DNA from 3 places in the Blautia sp. Marseille-P2398 genome. Region 1 is predicted to be linked to each of the others. Evidence: predicted binding sites of a transcription regulator. Region 1 holds the regulator's gene; each other region holds the start of a gene.
What was found. The regulator Rex, encoded in region 1, represses fermentation and respiration genes when NADH is low (regulators of the CRP and FNR family bind a similar motif). The targets are predictions, from matches to a motif close to ATTGTTAANTANTTAACAAT.
Positions count from the first base shown of each region.

Region 2: the regulator Rex is predicted to act here: its motif matches at 2,029-2,048, upstream of ACESZG_RS04800 (L-lactate dehydrogenase).
Region 3: the regulator Rex is predicted to act here: its motif matches at 1,945-1,964, upstream of ACESZG_RS04865 (NAD(P)H-dependent oxidoreductase subunit E).

Region 1 covers NZ_CAXSTD010000001.1:352,412-355,700, forward strand. Annotated here, with positions in the region: gene ACESZG_RS01685 (bifunctional ADP-dependent NAD(P)H-hydrate dehydratase/NAD(P)H-hydrate epimerase) at 28-1,527, opposite strand; gene ACESZG_RS01690 (redox-sensing transcriptional repressor Rex) at 1,617-2,264, opposite strand; gene ACESZG_RS01695 (ABC-F family ATP-binding cassette domain-containing protein) at 2,525-3,289, shown strand, end outside.
Region 2 covers NZ_CAXSTD010000003.1:91,542-94,830, forward strand. Annotated here, with positions in the region: gene ACESZG_RS04790 (DUF4866 domain-containing protein) at 1-435, shown strand, start outside; gene ACESZG_RS04795 (threonine/serine exporter ThrE family protein) at 504-1,835, shown strand; gene ACESZG_RS04800 (L-lactate dehydrogenase) at 2,100-3,050, shown strand.
Region 3 covers NZ_CAXSTD010000003.1:105,483-108,771, reverse strand. Annotated here, with positions in the region: gene ACESZG_RS04870 (NADH-quinone oxidoreductase subunit NuoF) at 1-1,235, opposite strand, end outside; gene ACESZG_RS04865 (NAD(P)H-dependent oxidoreductase subunit E) at 1,232-1,711, opposite strand; gene ACESZG_RS04860 (YoaK family protein) at 2,035-2,736, opposite strand; gene ACESZG_RS04855 (Fe-S-containing hydro-lyase) at 3,059-3,289, opposite strand, start outside.

The DNA of each region.
Region 1 (3,289 bases):
CAGATTTACTGCCTCAAAATGAATATTCTATCTTAGTATTTCCGGCAGAAAACAGATGATATCTCCTGCGGTCATCCCTCGCTGCCCTACTGTTTCAGCAGCCAGATCACCTGCCAGCCCATGCACATATACACCAAGTGCAGCCAGCATAACAGGAGAAAATTTCTTTTCTGCTGCCAGATACATACACTGTATACCAGCAAGCACACCGCTTAACACATCTCCACTTCCCGCTGTAGCCATTCCTGCATTACCCGAAATGTTCAAATACATATCTCCAAAAGCATCTGCCACCACAGTACAGGCATCCTTCAGAACGCAAACCGCTCCAGACTCCTTTGCATAATCAGCTGCAGTCTGTGCCAGACAATCCTGGATCTTACCGATTTCTTTTCCGCACAGACGACTCATCTCACCAATATGAGGTGTCAGGATCACATGTTCCCCGATAAAACACTTCCAGTTGTCATGGACTGACAGAAGATTCAGGCCATCTGCATCCAGAATTACTGTTTTTTTACACTCAGCTGCCTTCGCCAGGAACCACTGAGCTCTTTCCCTGCTCTGCGCTCCGGTTCCAAGACCCGGTCCTATCACAAGCACATCACACCAGTCAAGCATTGCCTGGTTTTTTTTCTCATCAAAATCACAGGTGATCATGGCTTCCGGCAACAGTGTCTGCAACGGAATCCTGTTGGCCTCCACGGTCTGAATTCTCACCATTCCCGCAGAGCTTTTCAGAGCAGCTGCTGCACTCAGATATGCAGCTCCGCACATTCCTTCGCTGCCAGCTATAAGAAGAACCTTACCGAAGGTTCCTTTATTTCCATAGGGAACTCTCTCCGGAAGCATTTTCAAATCTTCACGTTCCAGATGATGCATACAGATTTTCTTTCCGGGTATGGAATAGATTCCGATATCCGTAACAACGATCTCACCGCCATACATGCGTCCGGGATAAAAACACAGCCCTCTTTTGCGAAAAGCAAAGGTAACCGTAAGATCTGCCCGGAATGCAATCCCCTTCTCAAATCCGGTATCTGAGTCAATCCCGGATGGAATATCCACAGCTACTTTATACGCAGATGCCCGGTTCATTGTACTGATAAGCTCTGCATATTTTCCCTCTACAGGTCTGCTCAGTCCAACCCCAAAGATGGCATCTACTATAGTAGTATATTCATCCAGATCCAGGTTATGCACCCGGGGCACCTGATAATATTCTGCTGTTTTAAGCTGTCCGGCAGTTTCAGCAGTCATTTTCTCTTCCTTACCCGCAATATAATACCAGGTTCTGACTCCTCTCAACTGAAGCAGTCTGGCAATCGCCAATCCGTCTCCGCCATTGTTGCCGGTTCCGCAGACCACAAGGATTTTCTCTTTTTCTTTATTCTTTAATCTCTGTACAATCTCCTCAACCGTCTTTAATGCCGCCCTCTCCATAAGTACCGGAGACGATATCCCGGCTTTCTGAATCGTATTATGATCCAGTTCTTTCATCTCAACAGCAGTTACAATCTCTCTCATCTGTTCACCTCCTGTTTACAATAACACATTTACATACAAGAGAAAAGCTGTGATCAGATGACCACAGCCTTGTGTTTCACAGTTATCCCTTACATACCTTCATGTTCCTTTCTGTACTCACTCAGGTTATAGGACAAAGTCATAAGACTCTCTGAAAGATGTACGTTCTCTACCATTACATCCTCCGGGGCATCCAGATCAATATGTGCAAAATTCCAGATTGCCTTAATTCCATTATCAATCAAAATCTTTGCCATCTCTTTGGCTTTGTTTTTAGGAAGAGTCAGGATCGCGATCTCAACCTCATTCTCCTTCAGAAACAAAGGAAGATCGCTCAACATCTGAATCTCAATTCCACGAACTGCAATCCCCTCAAGTACAGGATTGACGTCAAAAATACCAACCAGCTTAAATCCGCGCTTTTCAAAATCCACATAATTGGCCAATGCCTGTCCCAGATTACCGGCACCCAGAATAATCATCGGATGTACAGTATCCAGCCCAAGGATCTTACCGATTTCTGTATACAAATAGCGTACATTATAGCCGTAACCCTGCTGACCAAAACCACCGAAATTATTTAAGTCCTGACGAATCTGGGAAGCCGTCACATGCATCTTCTTGCTAAGATCATTTGAAGATATACGCTCTACATTCTCCTCCATCAATTCACCGAGGTAGCGGTAGTACCGCGGCAGACGCTTGATTACCGCTTTCGAAATTTCCTTAGCTTCCACAAATTTTCCCTCCTTAGCTTATCTATGTCAATTATACCCAGATGTTATTTTATTGTCAAATTAAATTTGTACTTTTTGACCAAATATTTCTGTATTTTTTTATCAATTTCATTCTGAAAAATTCCCCGGAATATCATATTTTCTTCCATGCATCCATCCGGTGCTTTCTTTTCCCTGGACAAAATCTCTTAAAATGCTTTCAAAAACAGGCATTTTCGATTATAATAGTACGCGGACAAATTACAAACGGAGGAATTCCTATGATTTTATCATGTCAGAATATCTGTAAATCCTTTGGCGAAAAAATCATTCTCAAGGATGCCAGTTTCCATATAGAAGACCGCGAAAAGGCAGCTCTCATCGGCAATAACGGTGCAGGCAAGACGACTCTGCTGCGAATCATTATGCATGAGCTCTCCCCGGATTCAGGAAACGTGGTACTTGCCAAAGATAAAAATATCGGCTACCTTGCCCAGTATCAGGACATTCATGGCCATCATACCATTTACGAAGAACTGATTTCCACCAAACAGCACATTATTGATATGGAGAACCGTCTGCGCTCTCTGGAACAGGAAATGAAAACCACCACCGGAGATGCTCTGGACAGCCTGATGAATACTTACACAAGACTGAGTCACCAGTTTGAACTGGAAAATGGTTACGCTTACAAAAGTGAGATCATGGGTGTATTAAAAGGTCTTGGTTTCACAGAAGAAGATTTCGAACGCCAGATAGAAACTCTTTCAGGCGGCCAGAAAACCCGCGTAGCTCTGGGTAAACTGCTTCTTGCCAGCCCTGACATTCTTCTTCTGGATGAGCCTACCAACCATCTGGATATGGAGAGTATTTCCTGGCTGGAAACCTATCTTCTGAATTACCCGGGTGCTGTATTTATCGTATCCCACGACCGTTACTTTCTTGACAAAGTCGTAACAAAAGTTGTGGAAATCGAAGCAGGAAATATGCGTATGTACAGTGGCAACTATTCTGCCTATGCCCTGAAAAAAGCCCAGCTGCGTGAC
Region 2 (3,289 bases), on a different contig from region 1:
GAAACATATGAACATCATGAATGTGCCCCCAGATCTGCACTGTATCTTGCAGATGGTTATGATCTTGTCCGTACCTATACAGAAGGTCTGAACATTACAGAAGAAAAAGATAACCGTAAACGTGGTGTCCTGGCTCTTTATGCACTTCCCGACACCTGTAAACTGGGTCTGACAGAAGCACAGGCATATGCCGTTGTATGGGATGCTTTCCAGAAGATTCAGGAAGAAGCCCCAAGAGCCATGGTATACTACGGACAGGAAACAGGTCTGAAGAAAGAGAATCCGGATAAACCCTATGATGAAATTGGAATTCTTCTTCCTATCCATGAATTTGAGAAAAAAATGCTGCAGCATTTAGACGAGATTGACGGAATCGTACTGGCATGCAGAGAGAAAATGATGGAGAAAGCAGGAAATGACAGTCTGCAGCTTTAACAAATCAAGCAAGTAGCAAAGCGGATGATTTTATCCGATTGACAATATAGAATGAGGAAGTGAGAAAAATGCCGCAGGAAGTGATTAAAAAGAACCATATGGATGTTGCCTGGCATGAGTATACAGATGAAAATGGGGAAAATGTACCAGTTGTAGATTCCAGCATCGCAGAGAAAGCATCCGTTATCGGACGTGTGGGGATTATGTTTCTCTCATGCGGTACCGGAGCATGGAGAGTGAGAAGTTCCATGAATACACTGGCAGAAGCACTTGGCATTACGTGTACGGCGGATATTGGTCTGATGTCCATTGAATATACATGTTATGACGGAGAAAATGGTTTTACCCAGTCGTTGTGCCTGACTAATACAGGCGTAAATACTTTGAAGTTAAATCGTCTGGAACACTTTATCCGAAACTTTGAAAAAGAAGGAAAACATATGTCAGGAGAACAGCTGCATACATTTCTTGACAATATTGAAAAAACACATGGTCTATATTCCCCGCCTGCACTGGGACTTGCTGCAGCGATCGCATGCTGCGGATTTACATTCCTTCTTGGGGGCGGTCCGATCGAGATGTTCTGTGCATTTGTCGGGGCAGGAATTGGAAATTATCTCCGCTGCAAACTGACCAAACACCATTTTACATTGTTCTTATGTATTGTGTCTTCTGTATCTCTGGCATGTTTTGCATATGCAGGTCTGCTCAAACTTGGAGAAATATTATTTGGTATTTCTGTTCAGCACGAAGCGGGATATATCTGTGCAATGCTCTTTATCATACCGGGATTTCCGTTTATTACCAGTGGTATTGACCTTGCAAAACTGGATATGCGTTCAGGAATAGAACGTCTGACTTATGCTTTGATCGTTATTCTGGTAGCTACTATGTCAGCATGGATCATGGCACTGATCCTGCATTTGAAACCTGTAGATTTTATAAAATTTTCACTGTCAACAGAGCAGTGGATCTTATTCAGGCTTCTTGCAAGTTTCTGCGGAGTGTTTGGATTCTCTATCATGTTTAACAGCCCGGTTCGTCTGGCAGTCGCAGCAGCCGGGATAGGAGCAGCTGCCAATACTCTGAGACTGGAACTGGTAGACCTTGCAAATATTCCTCCTGCTGCAGCCGCATTTATTGGTGCACTTACTGCGGGACTTCTGGCGTCCCTGCTGAAGAATAAAGTCGGATATCCAAGGATATCTGTAACAGTTCCCTCAATCGTTATCATGGTTCCGGGATTATATTTATACAGAGGATTTTATAATCTTGGTATTATGTCATTATCAGTAGCTGCATCCTGGTTTGCGTCTGCGATCCTTATCATTGCAGCGTTGCCATTAGGGCTAATCTTTGCACGTATTCTGACAGATAAAGCTTTCAGATACTGTACTTAACCGAATCAAAAATCAGGGAAATCCCCAACCACTGTTTAAATTGCAAAAAGCAATAAGCAGTGGTTGGGGATTTGTTCGTGCAAGTATCTACTCCAATAGGAAAATGTGAAAATTATATCAAACTAACAAACAATTTTATGCTTCCAAACAAATATTTAAACGAAAAAATTGTTCAGATTTCTGTACAAAAGCTCTTGTCAATTTTTTGACAATGTGTTATCATTAAGACGTCAATTTTGTTAGGAGAAAAGGAGTATTAAGATTATGAGCAGTAAAATTACTATCATTGGAGCCGGCAGCGTCGGATCTACCATCGCGTACACTTTATCAAGCCAGGATATCGCATCTGAAATTGTTCTGATCGATATCAACAAAAAGAAAGCAGAAGGTGAAGTTCTGGATATTATCCAGGGAACCTGCTTCAGAGATCCTATTTCCATCATTGCCGGAGACTACGAAGATGCTAGGGATTCTGACATCGTTATCATCACATCCGGTATTGCCCGTAAACCAGGACAGACAAGACTTGAACTTACACAGACAAATGTAAATATCCTCAAATCTATCACACCAGAGATCGTAAAGGCAGCTCCAAATGCCCTTTATCTGATCGTAAGCAATCCGGTTGATATCATGACTTATGTATTTACAAAGATTTCCGGACTTCCAGAAAACCAGATCCTTGGTTCCGGTACAATTCTTGACTCTGCACGTCTGCGCTGCGGATTATCCGAACATTTCCAGATTGCACAGAGTAATATCCATGCCTATGTATTCGGTGAGCATGGAGATACATCCTTTATTCCGTGGTCTGGTGCCTATATTTCAGGTGTAAGTGTGGATGAATATTACGACCTTGAGAAGAAACTCGGTAAGGATATTGAACCGATTGATAAAGAAGCAATGCTTCAGTATGTACAGAAATCTGGCGGTGAGATCATTTCCAAGAAAGGTGCAACTTTCTATGCAGTATCCTCTTCTGTATGCAAACTTTGCAGCCTTCTTGTATCTTCTTCAGAGTCTATCTCTACAGTATCTACTATGATGCATGGAGAGTACGGAATCGATGATGTATGCCTGAGTACATTAACTCTGGTAGGACCAAATGGTGTACAGGGCAAAGTTCCAATGAGAATGACAAAAGCTGAGATCGAACAGCTTAAGAAGAGTGCAGATGCACTGAAAGAAATTATTGCTCAGATTGACCTTAATTAATAATATATCAGACAAAACATTCAGAAGTACAGGTACAGCCTGTTCTTCTGAATCCATATTACTGTTTACTCCTTTTTAATTATTAGCCAAAATTCTGTACTGTAAGCGGAAACAGACGAATTTTGGCTTACATATATCAAAAGCAAAAAAATATATAAATAATATTTATATTAATTTTTTGAAAGATACTATGATTGTGAGTAAATAGAAAAGCGGAAGATTTTATCTGCCTGAAAAAG
Region 3 (3,289 bases), on a different contig from region 1:
CTCTTTAAGCCACCACCGATATCATAGATAATGTGGCGGAGTGTGGTTCCCATAGGAACCTCTATCAGACCGGTATTCTCGATAGAACCGGTCAGTGAGAAGGTTTTTGTTCCGGGGCTTCCCTCTGTACCGATAGTGCGGAACCAGTCTGCTCCCTGAAGAATAATCTTCGGTACATTAGCATAGGTTTCTACATTATTAAGAACTGTAGGCTTACCCCACAGACCTTTCTCTACTGTACGGGGCGGTTTTACACGAGGCATACCTCTGTTACCCTCGATAGATGCGGTAAGTGCCGAACCTTCTCCACATACGAAAGCTCCGGCACCTCTGTTGATATGTAAATGGAAGTTTACACCGGAATTTAAAATATTATCACCTAACAGGCCATATTTTTCTGCCTGTTCAATCGCCATCCTAAGTCTCTTTACAGAAAGAGGATACTCTGCACGAACATAAATATATCCATTCTCCGCACCGACTGCGTAGGCTGCAATAGTCATACCTTCGATCATCTTATATGGATCACCTTCCATGACGGAACCATCCATAAATGCACCGGGATCACCCTCATCACCATTACATACAACATAGCGGGTTTTCTCTGCCTGGCGTGCAACCTGAGACCATTTCTTGCCTGCCGGGAATCCTGCACCGCCACGACCGCGAAGCCCGGATTTAGTTACTTCATCAATAACTTCCTGCGGGGACATGCTTCCCATCACTTTTGCAAGTGCCTGATAGCCTCCCACAGCAATATACTCTTCGATAGATTCCGCATCGATTTTTCCGCAGTTTTCAAGAACGATACGTGTCTGTTGATTTAAGAAAGGAATATCATCAGGATGTGGACAGACTGTATTATTATCACGATAAAACAGTCTCTCTACAGGTTTCCCTTCCAATATAGTTCTCTCCACAATTTCCTTACAGTCTTCCGGCTGTACGTGAACATACTGATAATCATATGGTTCAATTCTCATCAGAGGTCCAAGTTCACATAAGCCCTGGCACCCTGTCTTGATCACGCCTACATGAGGCACATCCTTCTGCATTTCAACTGTTACTCCATCAATTCTCTCACAGAGTACTGACATCTCTTCATAAATCTTCTGCGCTCCGGATGCGATACATCCGGTACCTGAACAGACAAGAACGCGGCAGGTATAAGATTTAATCTGCTCATTTACTTCAGCCTGCTTATTTAACAGGTCTTCTTTACTCTTAATACTCATACGCACTCTCCTCTCAGTTTATTCAAAAGTTCTACAGCTTTCTCAGGAGTCATCTTCGGATGTACTTCATCATTGACAGTCAGTGTGGGGGCAAGTCCACATGCACCCAGACAGGATACTGTTTCTACGGTAAAAAGCATGTCATCTGTAGTGTGTTTCTTGTTGCTCAGTCCAAGTTCCTTCATCAAAGCCTCTTTTACAGGCATGGATTTTCTCACATGACAGGCTGTTCCGTCACACACTTTAATGACATATTTCCCTTTCGGCTCAAAAGAAAAATTCTCATAGAATGTGGCTACACTGTAGGCCTTGGCTTCTTTTACTCCGATTTCTTTCGCTACATAAGTCAGCAATTCTCCCGGCAGGTAACGATATTCCGCCTGAATATCCTGCATGATCGGAATCAGCGATGCTGCTGTACGTCCGTAGTGCTCGATGATCTCATCCGCTTTTCTGTAATAAGACTGGTCTAACATTCGGTTCCCTCCTTAAATAGTAATTTTGATACATCGGTTTTAATATAGTACCGATATATCGATTCCCACGCAGCTTTAGTTATTTTCAACATATGTGCTGTTGATATTATACATTATATAGTTGTTTTGCACAATATCATTTTTGAAATTTTCTGAAATTAATTTATAACAATTTGTTATAGATGTATAGTATTCATAAATGTATATAAATGAAAAGCAATTTCTTTAACAGGATTGTTAATTTAATAGCAATATCAAAACAAAAAAAGATCATTGAAAAGAATATTATCTTCTTCTCAATGACCTTTCTGGAAATGGCTGCATTATTTAATTTCATGTTCCTCATGGAAATGCTTATATTTTTCTATAAACATCAACAGAAAGCTGATCATAAGGAATCCACAGGAAACCCAGATCATTCTGATTCCATAGCGTATGGACAGATTTCCACCAATGCCGGCACCCAAGGCAAACATAAGGATGATTCCAAAATAATACATCGCCTGTTTTAGCTGTTTTGATTTTTTTTCACGAAAATAAACTGACAACGCAGCTGTACCACTGCGCAAATTACCGATACACATAGTACTTGCATAGGAATATCCGTTTACCTTGCGGAAGGACTGTACCTGCATTGCACAGGCGAAAGATGCCATGGCATTTGCCAGCATATTGTATTCGGTTGGCAGGAAACCTACTGTAAATAAGATCAGGATTTCTGCCAGCAGAACACCCTGTCTCCAGTGGAGCTTCTGCGCATATTTATAATTTGCCTGTATTTTCTCCGCAACCCATACGCCCAGTGCAAAGAAAATAATAGGAAAGAAGTATCCCAGTCCTGCTGTCAGTTCTCCTGCCATAAAGTGCTGGCTCATAAGAACGACGTTTCCTGTCTGTGCATTACAGAATACTTCGTTTCTTGCATTATAGGTGTAAGCATCCTGAAAACCTCCTGACAGTGCCAGGAATGCACTGTTTAAAAAGGCTTCCGACATTTGTATTTCGTGTTGATTATGATCTTTCATGATTTTCCCCGTTCAAGTTTATTTGCAGTTATCTCCTGTACGGATAACTGCCTTTATTCTTTTACCGTTTATTTTCAAACATTCGAAATCCGCTGCTTTACTGCGTAAATCGCTGCTTTCTCATGTTTGGCGGGTCCCTTTTTGACCCTGATTATCATGTTATACGTTTATAGGTCAAATGTAAAAGATATAATTCATATTATTGTATATATGATTTTTATATATTGGATACAATATATATATAATTTTGGCTATATAAAGCAACTTCCATATACTGTATGTCTACAGCATATGGAAGTTATTTTTTTATGTATCTGCAGAATTACTTATCTCCGTGTTCTTTGAGATATTCTGCTTTTCCCATCTCGTACAGATTATTGCCTTCTGAGTCAATGATGACTACAAGAGGCATATCCTCTACATACAATTTACGAAGTGCTTCTGCTCCCAGATCTTCATAGGCGATCAGTTCGGCCTTTTTGATGCATTTTGCAAGAAGCGCACCTGCACCGCCGATAGCTCCGAAGTATACACCATCATATTTCTTCATGGC